One region of the Streptococcus sp. 20925_1_44 genome, then DNA from elsewhere that is predicted to be linked to it. Evidence: predicted binding sites of a transcription regulator. Region 1 holds the regulator's gene; the other holds the start of a gene.
What was found. Region 1 encodes Rex, which represses fermentation and respiration genes when NADH is low (regulators of the CRP and FNR family bind a similar motif). Its sites were predicted from a motif close to TTGTGAANTANTTCACAA; they were not measured.
Positions count from the first base shown of each region.

Region 2: a site for Rex is predicted at 2,701-2,718, ahead of O3643_RS05440 ((S)-acetoin forming diacetyl reductase). Genes of this name have one in related genera too.

Region 1 is NZ_JAPVZQ010000001.1:357,927-365,270, forward strand. It holds gene radC (DNA repair protein RadC) at 1-86, shown strand, start outside; gene O3643_RS01665 (hypothetical protein) at 89-601, opposite strand; gene O3643_RS01670 (gamma-glutamyl-gamma-aminobutyrate hydrolase family protein) at 626-1,315, opposite strand; gene O3643_RS01675 (redox-sensing transcriptional repressor Rex) at 1,331-1,972, opposite strand; gene O3643_RS01680 (DUF4649 family protein) at 2,055-2,270, opposite strand; gene O3643_RS01685 (DUF1831 domain-containing protein) at 2,280-2,627, opposite strand; gene O3643_RS01690 (cysteine desulfurase family protein) at 2,633-3,751, opposite strand; gene O3643_RS01695 (ribose-phosphate diphosphokinase) at 3,767-4,717, opposite strand; gene O3643_RS01700 (CYTH domain-containing protein) at 4,840-5,409, opposite strand; gene O3643_RS01705 (GTP pyrophosphokinase family protein) at 5,543-6,214, shown strand; gene O3643_RS01710 (NAD kinase) at 6,198-7,016, shown strand; gene O3643_RS01715 (RluA family pseudouridine synthase) at 7,013-7,344, shown strand, end outside.
Region 2 is NZ_JAPVZQ010000003.1:220,868-228,211, reverse strand. It holds gene queD (6-carboxytetrahydropterin synthase QueD) at 1-400, shown strand, start outside; gene queE (7-carboxy-7-deazaguanine synthase QueE) at 393-1,109, shown strand; gene queF (preQ(1) synthase) at 1,128-1,619, shown strand; gene O3643_RS05445 (MIP/aquaporin family protein) at 1,836-2,504, opposite strand; gene O3643_RS05440 ((S)-acetoin forming diacetyl reductase) at 2,838-3,602, shown strand; gene O3643_RS05435 (16S rRNA (uracil(1498)-N(3))-methyltransferase) at 3,916-4,659, opposite strand; gene prmA (50S ribosomal protein L11 methyltransferase) at 4,661-5,611, opposite strand; gene O3643_RS05425 (GNAT family N-acetyltransferase) at 5,750-6,223, opposite strand; gene O3643_RS05420 (NUDIX hydrolase) at 6,220-6,654, opposite strand; gene O3643_RS05415 (hypothetical protein) at 6,704-7,246, opposite strand; gene O3643_RS05410 (DUF3013 family protein) at 7,302-7,344, opposite strand, start outside.

The DNA.
Region 1 (7,344 bases):
AATTAATGGGATTGGTCTTATTGGACCATTTAATTGTCTCTCATTCTGATTATTTTAGTTACCGCGAGAAGACGGACCTGATATAGGATTATTTTTTGAAGTTTAGGAGACCCTGCTCAATCGCTTGTAAAGCATAGGACTCAACTTCGTTCATAACAATTTTAGGAAGAGGATCAATTGTAGGGACCAGCAACTTTTCTTGCACGATAAAGTCAATAATAGAATTGAAGTCTTCAATTTTATAATACTTTTTTGAGTGGATCAAGATATCTCTGTAAAAAACAAGCGAAGAACGAAATCTGCCTTTAAATTTAGCATCTGCCTTTTTACAAAATTGTTTTGCCTTTTTAGACATTTCTTTCAGTTCTTTTTGTTTGTCCTTTAGTAAGAGTTTGTCGAGATACTCTTTATTCTTAGAAAATGTTTGGTAACTTTCTGCCGTTAAAAGACTATATAGATTAGAAAGTTGAAAATAAACTTCTATTTTCTTTTCCTTATAGGTTGAGAAATGGTCAATTTCCTTGCTCTTAACAGATGAGAAAACATTAACATCTAAATCTCTCAAAAGCTCATGAGTAGAAGGTGGGTTAAGTTCATTCATAATTAATTAACTAATTTATCGAAATTATAATTCATTGACGACATAGTCGAAAAGTGTTTTATCTTTGGGGCGATTTTCAAAGAGAAATTCAGGATGCCATTGAACCCCAAGATAAGGGAAGCCGTCTGTAGTTGTAACAGCTTCGATAATACCATCTTTAGGATCTTGTGCTACAACCTTAAGATTAGGAGCTAAATCTTTGATACTCTGATGGTGGAAAGAATTGATATGAGAGATTTCTCCATAGATTTCTCTTAGAATAGTATCTGGTTCGGTGATAAGTCGCTGAGTGGTGTATTCAGCGGAAGTATCTTGCCAATGATCTTCGATATCTTGATAAAGTGTTCCACCCATAGCAACGTTAAAGAGCTGAGTACCACGACAAACAGAAAAAATAGGTTTCTTTTGCTTGATTGCTTCTTTAATGAGGGCTAACTCAAAAATATCACGTTGAAGGTGGTAATCGTCGCTATCAATAGCTTTTGGCTCACCATAGTATTTAGGGTCAACGTTTTGTCCACCAGTTAGAATAAGCTTATCAATTAAACTAATGTAGTAACTGGCCATTTCTTCATCGCCAATCGGTAGGATAATGGGTATACCTCCAGCTTCATTAACTCCTTCAACAAAGCCTTTGGCAGCATAACTCATCATAAGATCATCATCTGGATGCGGGGTTTCATTTCCTGTAATCCCAATAACTGGTTTTTTCATAAATCAATTCGCTTTCTAATCCTCTTTTCGCATGAAATAGAGGAGGGTTTGAAGTTCGCTAGTAAGATCGACATACTGAACAACTACGTCTTTAGGAAGATGTAGGTGAACAGGAGAAAAACTGAGGATACCTTTGATACCAGCATCAACCAAAAGTTCAGCAACTTCTTGAGATTTAACACTAGGAACAGTAAGAATAGCAGTTTTAACATCACTATCCTTAATTTTATCCTTTATTTGAGAGATTCCATAGATTGGAACACCGTCGGGTGTCTTGGTACCAACCTCAGGATGATCATCTAGGTCAAAAGCCATGATGATTTTCATCTTGTTACGCTCATGAAAGCGGTAGTGGAGGAGGGCATGTCCCATATTTCCAATACCTACCAGCATAACATTAGTAATAGAATTATCATTTAAAAGATCAGCGAAAAAGTTCATGAGCTTTTTGACATCATAGCCAAATCCACGACGTCCAAGTTCGCCAAAGTAAGAGAAGTCACGACGAACAGTGGCAGAATCAATTCCAATCGCTTCTGCAATTTGTTTGGAATTAGCTCTTTCAATTTTCTCGGCATTAAATCTTTTAAAAATACGGTAATAGAGAGAAAGTCTCTTTGCTGTTGCTTTAGGAATAGCAGACTGTTTTTCTTTCACAAAATCACAACCTTTCTATCTACTATTTTATAGAAAGCTTGTGAAAATTGCAACAATAACGAAAAAAAACTAAGAAAAAATCTTAGTTTATCTTCGTTTCGTGGTAAGTTCTTAAAAAGCGGTAGAGGTTACCTAGAAGCCCTTGATAGATTTCAACTCCATCATGTGTTAATGAAGTAATATGAGTAGTATCGGGAAGAGTTACACAACCCGATAGAGAGAGCATAAGAGCTTCATAGTCTTCATATTCTTGCACACGCTCTACTTGATAGGAGTCCTTGTAAGTTAATCGAAACATAATGACCTTCTATCTTTCGCTTTTTGTAAATACGCCACGTTCAACCAGGCTATCCATCAAAAAGTAAAATTTCTCTTGGTGGATATGAGTTTCTTCTGATTTGAAGATATCAACTAAACGTAGACCAAATTTATCAGTGATATTGATTTTTACACCAGTTAAGTCTTTGTTGATGATAATCTTAAGTTGGAATCCTTCTCCGCTATTTGGAACTTTTTCAAGTAGACGCGTTAATTCATAGTTCCCAACTTTAGTTTCAAAAAAAGTATTATCTTTAAGCGTAAATTTTTTAACAGTTGGACTAAGTGTGTATTCGTAACGACAATTTTTAAGTTTAATCGTTTGCTCAAATGCCATTAAGTTTATCCTCCGATGATATTTTTAAGAGTTTTAGCAAGAGTTATCATTTCTTGTTCCGTATTTTGAGGTGAAATGCTGACGCGTACAGACTCGTGTAAGCGAGGAGATTCTTCTCCGTAGAAGGCTTGAAGAACATGACTGACCTGAACAACACCAGCTGTACAAGCAGAACCTGTTGAAATAGAAATACCTTCAAGGTCTAAACGAAGTAGTAGTAGATCGTTGCGTTGTCCCGGAAATCCAATATTTAGGACATAAGGGAGTTGATCTTTACCTTGATTGAGGTAATAGGTTGATCCAGCCATCTCAGTTAGAAAAACTTTCTGTAGTTTTTGAACTTTGTTAAAGTTAGTCTCTAGATGATCTATATCGTCCTTAAGAGCTGCAACCATACCTATAATTGCGGGAAGGTTTTCTGTCCCTGCTCTTTTTTTCTGTTCTTGATCTCCACCATGTAGATAAGGATCAAAATCTGTAGAAGCAGCGTATAGGAAACCGATACCCTTTGGACCGTGAAATTTATGAGCAGAGGCACTGAGGAAATCTATTCCTAGTTCTTCAGGAAGAATCTCTAGCTTCCCAACAGCTTGAACAGCATCTACATGATAAGCTGCTGAATGGACTTTTAAAATCTGACCAATTTCAGCGATTGGTAAAAGAGTACCTGTTTCATTGTTAACATACATAGTTGAAACGAGAATAGTATCTTCACGCAGTGCATTTTTGACTTGATCTGCAGTGATTTCTTGATTGTCGTCGGGTTTTAAAATAGTCACTTCAAACCCAAAATTTTCCACCAAATATTCAATTGGCTCAAGCACAGCGTGATGCTCGATAGCAGTAGTAATAATGTGTTTTCCGCGATTTTGATGACGAAGACAGTAGCCGATAATAGCTGTATTATTACTTTCTGTACCACCAGAAGTGAAGAAAATGTGTTGGGGCTTTGTACCTAGTAAACCTGCTAACTCTTGACGAGCTTCACGTAATAATTTTCCTGCTTTACGCCCATGACCATGAATACTAGAAGGATTGCCATAAGTCTCCTGCATGACTTGAGTCATTGCTGAGATAGCTGCAGATGACATGGGTGTCGTAGCAGCGTTATCTAAATAAATCAAAAACTCACCTAATTTCTATTTAAATTTAAATAGTGGACTAACTGGTTTTCTTTCATGAATACGAACCATGGCATCACCAATTAGTTCGCTTGCGGTAATATATTGTACATTCTTAGGTTTTTTACTTTCTGTCAATACAGAATCTGTAACCAAGACTTCCTTGATATTAGCTGCATCCAACAACTCTGCAGCACCGTTGACGAACAATCCATGGCTTGATACCGCGTAGATTTCAGTAGCACCTTCGCGTTCCAAAATTTTAGCAGCTTCAGAGAAAGTACGGCCTGTATTAAGAATGTCATCGATTAAGATTGCTTTCTTACCTTCAACCTCTCCGATGATGTAACCTTGGCTACGTTCAGAATCATCTTGGGCATAGTCAATGATAGCAATCGGAGCATCAAGGTATTCAGCAAGGCTACGAGCACGTTTTACACCTGAGTTTTTAGGGCTGACAACAACTACATCTGGACCAGTTAAACCTTTATCAATGTAGTGTTTTGCAAATAGCGGAATTGTATAGAGGTTATCTACAGGAATATCAAAGAAACCTTGTACCTGAACAGCATGAAGGTCCAGTGTCAATACACGGCTAACCCCAGCTTTTACTAACATATTTGCAACAAGTTTAGCTGTAAGAGGTTCTCGAGAAGAAGCAATACGGTCTTGACGAGCATAACCAAAGTATGGAAGCACAACGTTAATGGTATTTGCACTAGCACGAACACAGGCGTCAACCATGATTAATAGTTCCATCAAGTGGTTATTTACAGGGTAGCTGGTTGATTGGATGATATAAACATCATATCCACGAACACTTTCTTCGATATTAACCTGGATTTCACCATCGGAGAATTGACGTGATGACAACTTTCCAAGTGGAACACCTGCTGCATCTGCAATTTTTTGAGCTATTTCATGATTGGATGAAAGGGAAAAAAGCTTCATATTTTTTGTATCTGACATTGATAAACCGTCCTCTATAAACTAAGTAAATCGGTGAAAAAACATTTTTAAAAGAAAGTGTTTTCTTTCACAGATTCTATTATTTTTTATCTCTTCTATTTTATCAAAAAAAGAAGATTATTTCAGTTATTTTTCATATTTTCTATAAATCGTACTAATTTAGAAGGAGCTTTCTTGTAATGGATCTCATTTACTTGTAAAAACTCCTGAAAATCAAGACTTCCTTGGTCACCATTCTCAACTTCTAGCTCTAGTTCATAATCTACAATATCGAAGTAGCGGCTTTGATCAAGCGCCATGAGTCCAATAGCTGTTTCCTTTTCGTAACGAACAGTAGTTAGGCAACCTAAAACCACCCAACCACTTGTTGAAAGTCCACTGCTAGTTAGTTCTTCTAGAATCATCCCCTGAGGGAGTTTACAATTTTCAAGACAATATTTTGCTTCCTCAAGAGTGAGGTCTTGGTTGTATTCCATATTTCCGACTTCTTGAGGAATCTTAATAGTCAGTTCGGCGCTTGTATCGAACGTACGAATGCGCATAGCGATTTTATGTTGACGAAGGTAAAAACCAGGCGTATCTAGGTAGTAATTTTTTTGTGTAATAGGAGTGACTTCTGAAAATTGAGCTAGCAATCGATTATATTCTTCTTCACTGAGAAGTGTTTTCATTTCTATTTCTAAATGTTTCATTTTTACAACCTTTTCTTTATATTTGAAAGCGATTTATGGTATAATAAGCATTGTATTTATTGTATATGATTTTTATGAGAAAATCAAAAACTAGATAAATTAAACTGCATAGAGAATTGGACGTAAGAGTTATATGATTACAGAATGGGAAGAATTTTTAGATCCTTACATTCAAGCTGTCGGAGAATTAAAAATAAAACTCCGAGGAATCCGAAAACAATACAGAAAACAAAACCGACACTCTCCAATCGAGTTTGTCACGGGTCGGGTTAAACCGATTGAAAGTATCAAAGAGAAAATGGCACGCCGGGGTATTGGCTATGACACACTTGAACAGGATTTGCAAGATATTGCAGGTTTACGTGTCATGGTTCAATTTGTAGACGACGTAAACGAGGTTGTTTCTATCCTTCGTAAAAGACAGGATATGAGAGTTGTTCAAGAACGTGATTACATTACTCATCGAAAGGCTTCAGGTTATCGTTCTTACCATGTGATTATTGAGTATATGGTTGATACGATTTACGGTGCAAAAACCATTCTAGTTGAGATTCAAATTCGTACCTTGGCTATGAACTTTTGGGCTACAATCGAGCATTCTCTCAATTATAAATATCAAGGAGATTTCCCAGAGGAAATCAAGGAACGACTCGAGATTACAGCCAGAATTTCACATCAGTTAGACGAAGAAATGAGTAAAATACGTGCTGATATCCAGGAAGCACAAGCGCTCTTTGATCCTTTGCACAGAAAGTTAAATGACGGGGTAGGAAACAGTGACGATACCGATGAAGAATACAGGTAAACGAATTGACCTAATTGCCAACCGTAAGCCTCAGAGTCAGAAAGTTCTATTCGAGTTAAAAGAACGATTAAAGAAGAATAATTTTATCCTGAATGATAAAAATCCAGATATCGTCGTCTCTATTGGTGGAGATGGGATGTTGTTGTCTGCTTTTCATAAGTATGAAAACCAACTGGATAAGGTTCGTTTTGTTGGGGTTCATACAGGACATTTAGGTTTTTATACGGATTATCGTGATTTTGAGTTGGACCAATTGGTTACAAATTTACAGTTGGATAATGGTGCTCAAGTGTCTTATCCACTCTTAAGTGTCAAAATATTTCTTGAAAATGGTGAAGTCAAGTCTTTCCGAGCACTAAATGAAGCTAGCATTCGTCGAGCGGACCGAACTATGGTTGCTGATGTCATTATTAACCATGTTCCCTTCGAACGCTTTCGTGGTGACGGCCTAACAGTTTCAACGCCGACTGGAAGTACTGCTTATAATAAATCACTTGGTGGAGCAGTACTGCACCCGACCATAGAGGCCCTACAATTGGCTGAAATTGCTAGTTTGAACAACAGAATCTACCGCACACTTGGTTCATCAATTATTGTTCCTAAGAAAGATAAAATCGAACTAATACCAACTCGAAATGATTATCATACTATCTCTATTGATAATAGTATCTATTCTTTCCGAAATATTGAAAAAATAGAGTACCAAATCGACCATCATAAGATTCATTTCGTTGCTACTCCAAGCCACACCAGTTTTTGGAATCGAGTTAAGGATGCCTTTATTGGTGAGGTGGACGAATGAGGTTTCAGTTTATTGCCGACGAACATGTTAAGGTAAAAACCTTTCTAAAGAAACATGAAGTTTCCAAAGGTTTACTTGCCAAGATTAAGTTTCGAGGTGGCGATATCCGGGTGAATGGGCATCCACAGAACGCGACCTATCTCTTAGATATTGGGGATGAGGTTGTCATTGATATTCCTCCAGAGGAAGGATTCGAGACACTTGAAGCAATTGATTATCCTCTAGATATTCTATTTGAAGATGATCATTTCTTGATTATCAACAAACCCTTTGGAGTCGCTTCGATCCCTAGTGTCAATCATTCCAATACCATTGCCAACTTTATTAA
Region 2 (7,344 bases), on a different contig from region 1:
TCTTGTCTACAATCCTCACAGAACCTTAGTCTCAAAAGAATTTACCTTCGATGCTGCCCACCACCTCTTTCACTATGAAGGAAAATGCAAATCCCTACACGGTCACACCTATCATCTACAAATCGCTGTCAGTGGATTTTTAGATGATAGAGGTATGACCCACGATTTCGGAGACATCAAAGCTATCTACAAGGACTACTTAGAGCCCCACTTGGATCATCGCTATCTCAATGAAACCCTGCCCTACATGAATACGACTGCTGAAAATATGGTTTACTGGATTTTCCAAACCATGAGCCAAGAGTTGCCAGACGAGCGCGGTCTCCGTTTGGAATATGTTCGCCTCTATGAAACTCCGACTGCCTTTGCAGAGTTTAGACGGGAGTGGTTAGATGACTAAGGAACGTGTCCTCAAACTACCAGTTCTAGAAATTTTTGGGCCTACCTTTCAAGGTGAAGGTCGAGCTATTGGCCAGAAAACCATGTTTGTCCGCACTGCTGGTTGCGACTACCACTGCGACTGGTGCGACTCCGCCTTTACTTGGGATGGTTCTGAAAAACCAACTCGCATGACAGCTGATGAAGTAATCGCTGAATTAGATAAACTAGGAAGCTACGACTATGTCACCCTATCTGGGGGAAATCCTGCTATCCTAGCAGCCAACATGGCTGAGCTAGTAACCAAACTCAAGGAACGTGGTGTCACTCTTGCCGTTGAAACCCAGGGATCTCGCTGGCAAAATTGGTTAAAAGATATTGACCAAGTCACTCTGAGTCCTAAGCCTCCTTCCTCCAAGATGGAAGTCAACTTTGAGACCTTGGACTTTATCGTTTCCCAACTAGACCCAGACAAAGTAACCTTTAAAATCCCTGTCTTTGATGATGCAGATCTAGCTTTTGCCAAAGGTATTCAAGAACGCTACCAACCAGATGTCCTCTTCTTATCGGCGGGAAATCCTGAGCCCAAGGCTACAGGCAATATTGTCCAAGACCAACTGGATCGCCTCAAAGAACTCTGGGAACGTGTCGCTGCCGACGATAGCTGGGGCAATGTCCGCGTCCTTCCTCAACTCCATACCCTCCTCTACGACAACCAACGTGGTGTTTAAGATTAGAAAGAAAAAATCATGTCACAACAAGAAGAAATGAAAAACCTCAGCCTCCTCGGCAACAAAGAAACCAACTACATTTTCGAATATCAACCAGAAGTCCTCGAATCCTTTGACAATCGTCATGTGGAAAATGACTATTTCATCAAGTTCAACTGTCCTGAATTTACCTCACTTTGTCCCATCACTGCTCAACCAGACTTTGCAACTATTTATATTTCCTACATTCCTGACAAGCTCTGTGTCGAGTCAAAATCCCTCAAACTCTACCTCTTTAGCTACCGAAACCATGGAGATTTCCATGAAAACTGTATCAACACTATCGGGAAAGACTTGGTCAACTTGCTAGACCCTCGCTATTTAGAAGTCTGGGGAAAATTTACACCTCGCGGTGGCATTTCAATCGACCCTTACTACAACTACGGTAAGCCAGGAACTAAGTATGAAGGCTTGGCAGAACAACGCCTCTTCCAACATGACCTCTATCCAGAGAAAATTGACAACCGTTAAACTCATACTCAATGAAAATCAAAGAGCATACCAGGAAGCTAGCCGAAGGTTACTCAAAGCACTGCTTTAAGGTTATAGATAAGACTGACGAAGTCAGCTCAAAACGCTGTTTTGAAGTTGCAGATAGAGCTGACGTGGTTTGAAGAGATTTTCGAAGAGTATCATACGAAAAAGCCCTGTTCCTCAAGATGAGAAGCAAGGCTTTTTAAGTTTCAATTATTCTTCAGTTCCAAGGAAGTTTTTAGCAACAAGGGCTGCAAGAACTCCACCAACGATTGGTGCAAGGATGAAAATCCAAACTTGTTGAAGAGCTGCGCCACCTACCAATACAGCAGGAGCCAAGCTACGAGCTGGGTTTACTGAAAGTCCAGTGATGTTCAAGCCAGCTAGAATCAAAGCTGTCAATGACAAACCGATCACCAAACCAGCGATTGCGCCATTTCCTTTGCTTGCTGAAGTTACAGTCATGATCACCAAAACAAACAAGAATGTTGCGATTGTTTCAAACAAGAAACCACCAAAGACAGTTACACCGTTTGCCAAGGCATTTTCACCAAGACTTGCAGTTGACATACCTGAATTTGCCAAGAGGAAGAACACAGATCCTGATGCAAGGAAAGCACCGACTACTTGACCAAGGATGTAGTTTACAAGTTCTGAAGATGACAAACGTTTGTTAACAAACATAGCGATAGAAACAGCTGGGTTCAAGTGAGCACCTGAAACAGTTCCGATTGAGAAAGCTGCAACTACGATTGCCAAACCAAAGGCAAGAGCAATTCCAAGGTGTCCAAGACCTTCAACACCATTTCCAAAAACAACAGCTCCTGTTCCGATGAACACAAGCATAAAAGTACCGATCAATTCAGCAACAAATTTTTTCATATTAAGTCTCCTTTTTTCAAACTATGTATTAGTCTATCAGAAGGAGGAAAGGGTTTCAAGAAATGTGCTTGGAAAATATCGTGCGCTTTCCCCTTTACGCGATAGTTTTATTTTTCTAACTCTAAATCTCACACAGGAAAGTTTTCGATTATTTTGATCTTGAAAAATATTCATTTTTCCAAAAACCAGTCTTTGTTTGACACTAATTTCACAAAGGTATATACTAAAAAGCGATAGGACTTCTTTTAGAAGTCTATCACAACTCACTTATAACCCTTTGCTGTTCTTTTATGAACGTTGAAATGGTATCACGGATACCAAAGGAGGAATCATATGTCTAAAGTAGCTATTGTTACAGGTGCAGGTCAAGGAATCGGTTTTGCAATCGCAAAACGCTTGGTCCAAGATGGTTTTAAGGTTGGGGTATTAGACTACAATGCTGAAACAGCTGAAAAAGCAGTTGCTGAATTGTCAGCAGAGAATGCTTTAGCTGTTGTGGCTGATGTGTCTAAACAAGCAGAGGTTGCTGCAGCTTTCCAAAAAGTTGTAGACCATTTCGGAGACTTGAACGTTGTGGTAAACAACGCTGGAGTCGCTCCGACTACACCTCTAGATACGATTACAGAAGAACAGTTCAATCGTACCTTTGCTATTAACGTCGGTGGGGTAATCTGGGGAGCACAAGCTGCTCAAGCTCAATTCAAAGCACTTGGTCACGGTGGTAAAATCATCAACGCTACTTCTCAAGCAGGTGTTGTTGGAAATCCAAACTTGACTGTTTATGGTGGTACAAAATTCGCTGTTCGTGGTATTACTCAAACATTGGCGCGTGATTTAGCTGACTCAGGCATCACTGTTAACGCTTATGCTCCAGGTATCGTTAAAACACCAATGATGTATGATATCGCTCACGAAGTTGGGAAAAATGCAGGAAAAGACGACGAATGGGGTATGCAAACATTCGCAAAAGATATTACATTGAAACGCCTATCTGAGCCAGAAGATGTCGCTGCAGCTGTTAGCTTCCTTGCTGGACCAGATTCAAACTACATTACAGGTCAAACCATTATCGTCGATGGTGGTATGCAATTCCATTAAGATAAAAAATAAGAGGTTGGATTAAATCTAACCTCTTTTATCATCTATACGACTCCAATTTCCAGAGTCATTTTTTTATTAGTGAAAATAATCTTTCTTCAAGACTAGAAATACTCTCCTGCTCTATATAGTATGATTTTCCCTGTTTTAATAGAACACAAGATTAGGAACAGTTTGGATATCCATTTTTTCTGCGAAATCATCAAAAAATTAAATATTCCCATTGCCATTATGGATTCGCTTATTTACTCTTTCACGCACCCTTTCAAGCGCATAAAAAATCACCTTTTCTAGGTGATTTTTTCATAGTCTCTTATTTTTTCAATTCAAGCAAAACACTTATGGCAGACAAGGCGTAAAGCGGCGCTGTTTCGGCTCGTAGGATGCGAGGCCCAAGTCCTGCTAGAACTGCTCCTTTAGCTTCAAAAGATTCAATTTCTGCAGGTGAGAGACCTCCTTCTGGACCAAAGATAAAGAGCAGTTTGGCTCCCTTTTCAAGCTCAGCAACTGCTTGTATAAGTGCAGCTGATTCTCCTTCTTTAGCTGACTCTTCATAAGCCACCACAATAGAATCAAACTGATCCAGTTGGGCTAGAAAGTCTGCCTTTTTCTCAAAAAGGGTAATACTTGGGACTAGATTCCGCTTGCTTTGCTCGGCAGCACCAAGGGCGATTTTTTCTAGTTTCTCGACCTTTTTACCCAATTTCTTGCCGTCCCACTTGGCGACTGACCAGTCTGCGGGAAAGGCCCATATCTGGCTAGCACCCAGTTCCGTCACCTTTTGAGTGATAAACTCTAGCTTATCTCCTTTGGGAAAGCCTGATGCGATGGTCACTTGAATTGGCAATTCTACATTGTCAGCCAATTCTTCAATCAGCTCCAACTGACGCGCCTCTACATTTATCACGCGCGCCAAGCGCTTAATACCATCATCAAAAACTAAGGTAACCTGGTCCTCTTCTTTCAAACGCATGACCTGAAACATGTGCTTGCTGGTTTCCTTGTCCTCGATAGTGACAGGAGAGATTGCACTCCCCTTGACAAAATACTGCTGCATGCTAGCCTCCAATCACACCAGAAATATCCTTGGTCTTCTTGAAGACGCAGGCATTCCATTCCCCTTGGATCATGTGGGTTTCAAGGAAAAATCCAGCTGCTTCTGCTGACTCACGCACCATGTTCCACTTGTCCTTGATAATACCACTCATGATGAGATAACCTTCATCCTTGACCAAGTGATAAGCATCCTCTGTCAGATGAATGAGGATATCTGCCAAGATATTAGCCACGATGACATCTGCCTCAATCTCAACACCCTTAAGCAAATCTCCTGCTGCTACATGGATGTTTTCCATGCCAGGATTGAGCTCAATATTTTCCTGAGCGACTCGAACCGCTACATCATCTAGGTCATAGGCGAAAATCTCCTTGGCACCTAGGAGTGAGCTTGCAATAGAAAGAACCCCTGAACCAGTCCCTACATCTAGCACTGTTTCTCCACCACGAAGGACCTGCTCCAAGGCAAAAAGACTCATCTTGGTCGTAGGGTGGGTTCCTGTTCCAAAGGCCATCCCTGGATCTAGCTTGATAATCTTTTCTCCCGCCGTCGCCTCATAGTCCGTCCATGATGGTACGATGGTCAGGTCATGGGTAATGCGAGCTGGTTCATAGTATTTCTTCCAGTTGTCTGCCCAGTCTTCCTCAGCCAAGGCAGTCGTCCCCATCTTGACCTCTCCTAGATCCATAAAGTCTGTCAATTCTGCTAAACGAGCCTGCAAATCCGCTTCAACCGCTACCACATCAACCGTTTCCGGATAGTAGGCTGTGACCACAATTTCTTCTTGTTGCTCGACCTCAGGGAAAATTTCACCGAAACGGTCCACATTTCCAACATAGTCCATGCTATCTTCAATTGCTACCCCTTGGGCACCTAACTCGATTAAGAGATTAGAGACCAGCTCCTCCCCCTCACGCTTGACTGTAACTTTTAACTCTTGCCATGTTTCCATCATTAAGATACCAAGCCCGTAAAAACACAAAGTCAAAATAGGAAACTCTCTGAAGACGTTTGTGTCTAAGAGAAGTTTATCTTTTTGGCAGCGTGTTTAGGGCGGGTTCAGTTTAGAAATGTAACTGAACCATCCTTTCTATTTCTCTATCAATTTTTTCATGTAGACCATATCCATGCCTTCTTTTTCAGGCTCGATATGGATTTGACGGTAGCCATTTTTCTCATAAAAAGCAACCATGCCCGCATCCTGTAATACCGTACACAAATCCCACTGTTTAATGGTTGGGAATTCTTTTTCCAGCAAGCTTAAACCATTAGATCCATACCCTTTCCCTTGATACTGGGGCAAAATCGCTGCCGTTCCTAACCAAGCTTTCATTAACTCGTCATTGGTCTGAATTCGAAGAAATCCGATTTTATCTTCGTTTTCTTTCACAAAGTAGTAATAGCTATTGGGACGCTCGACTAGTTTCCACTTAATTCGTTCACGGTCCTCCAGATAAGGATCGTATTCATCTTGGTATTTGTCATAAACAGCCTTAAAGCTAGCTCTTTGAATCGCAATGACGTCCTCTAAATCCTCTGCTCCTGCTCGTTCAAGGCTTATCATAAACTCTCCTCCAAATAATCCCTCAATCTCCCCTGTAGCTGAGGCACTGCTTGTTTAGAATTGAGAAATTCCTCAATGCTCATCAGTTGATAGGCTTGCCCTTCATCTCCGAAGATGATATTGTCAAATTGTTCTTGTCTTAGCTGACCAACCATAAAGACCGATTGCTTGTCTTTAAAGATTACGCTAGGATAAATCTTGCTCCAAAGCAGACAGTCTTCATCTAAATGAATTCCCAGTTCCTCATAAACTTCACGCGCTGCGCACTCGAAAGGACTTTCGTTTCCTTCACGACCACCACCTGGCAACTCCCACATGTTGGGACAAGGGATATCGTCCTTGTCATCACGTAAGATAGTCAAGACCTTATCCCCACAAATCAAGGCAATCTTGCAACCTTGGAAATCCATTCTGCTATCCAATAATTCCATGATATTTACTCTTTTCTATGATGACAATTACTCTCTAGGAAAATACAAGCTAGCTTTCTTCGATTACCTTTTGGCAATCTGCATCCCAGTATGCCTGCCATCTACCATGTTTTTTAGCAAAATAAACGGTAAACTCATCATTTACATAATCTGCAACATAGCGAAGATTAGGCGGATTTTCCTCAAAACTTAATACCCAAGGATGGAAGTAAAAAGTTTTCTCCCACCTCTTCTGAGTATAGCCCAAATCCTTGGCAAACTGAGGGATGGCTTGTTGCATCTCACTTTCCAAACAAGACTGAATGGCATTGTCAATACTATTTAAACGAGCTAATAGTTGCTGAAACTGCTCTTCCTCTTCCGTCTTAAAACCAACTAGAAATTCAAATTCCGCAAAATCTTCAGGAAATTCAAGTTCTGTGATTTTCCCATCCTCAGCATAGCGTCCTTCCTCATTAACAAGGCGACGAGTTCCTGACTTCAATACTCTCTCGAAATCTAGATCCGCAAAGCGATTGCGGGGAAGAATATCAACTGACGGCTCAGTTTTAGCTGACCTTCTCCTGAAAAACTGTTTGACTTTTTCTAGCATAGTCTCCCCCTTCTCCTTGAATTCATTATTTAAAAATGTCCACTTAGAATATTTTCTAGTATCTCGGATAAGGGTAAAATTCTCCTTCTTCCAAACCG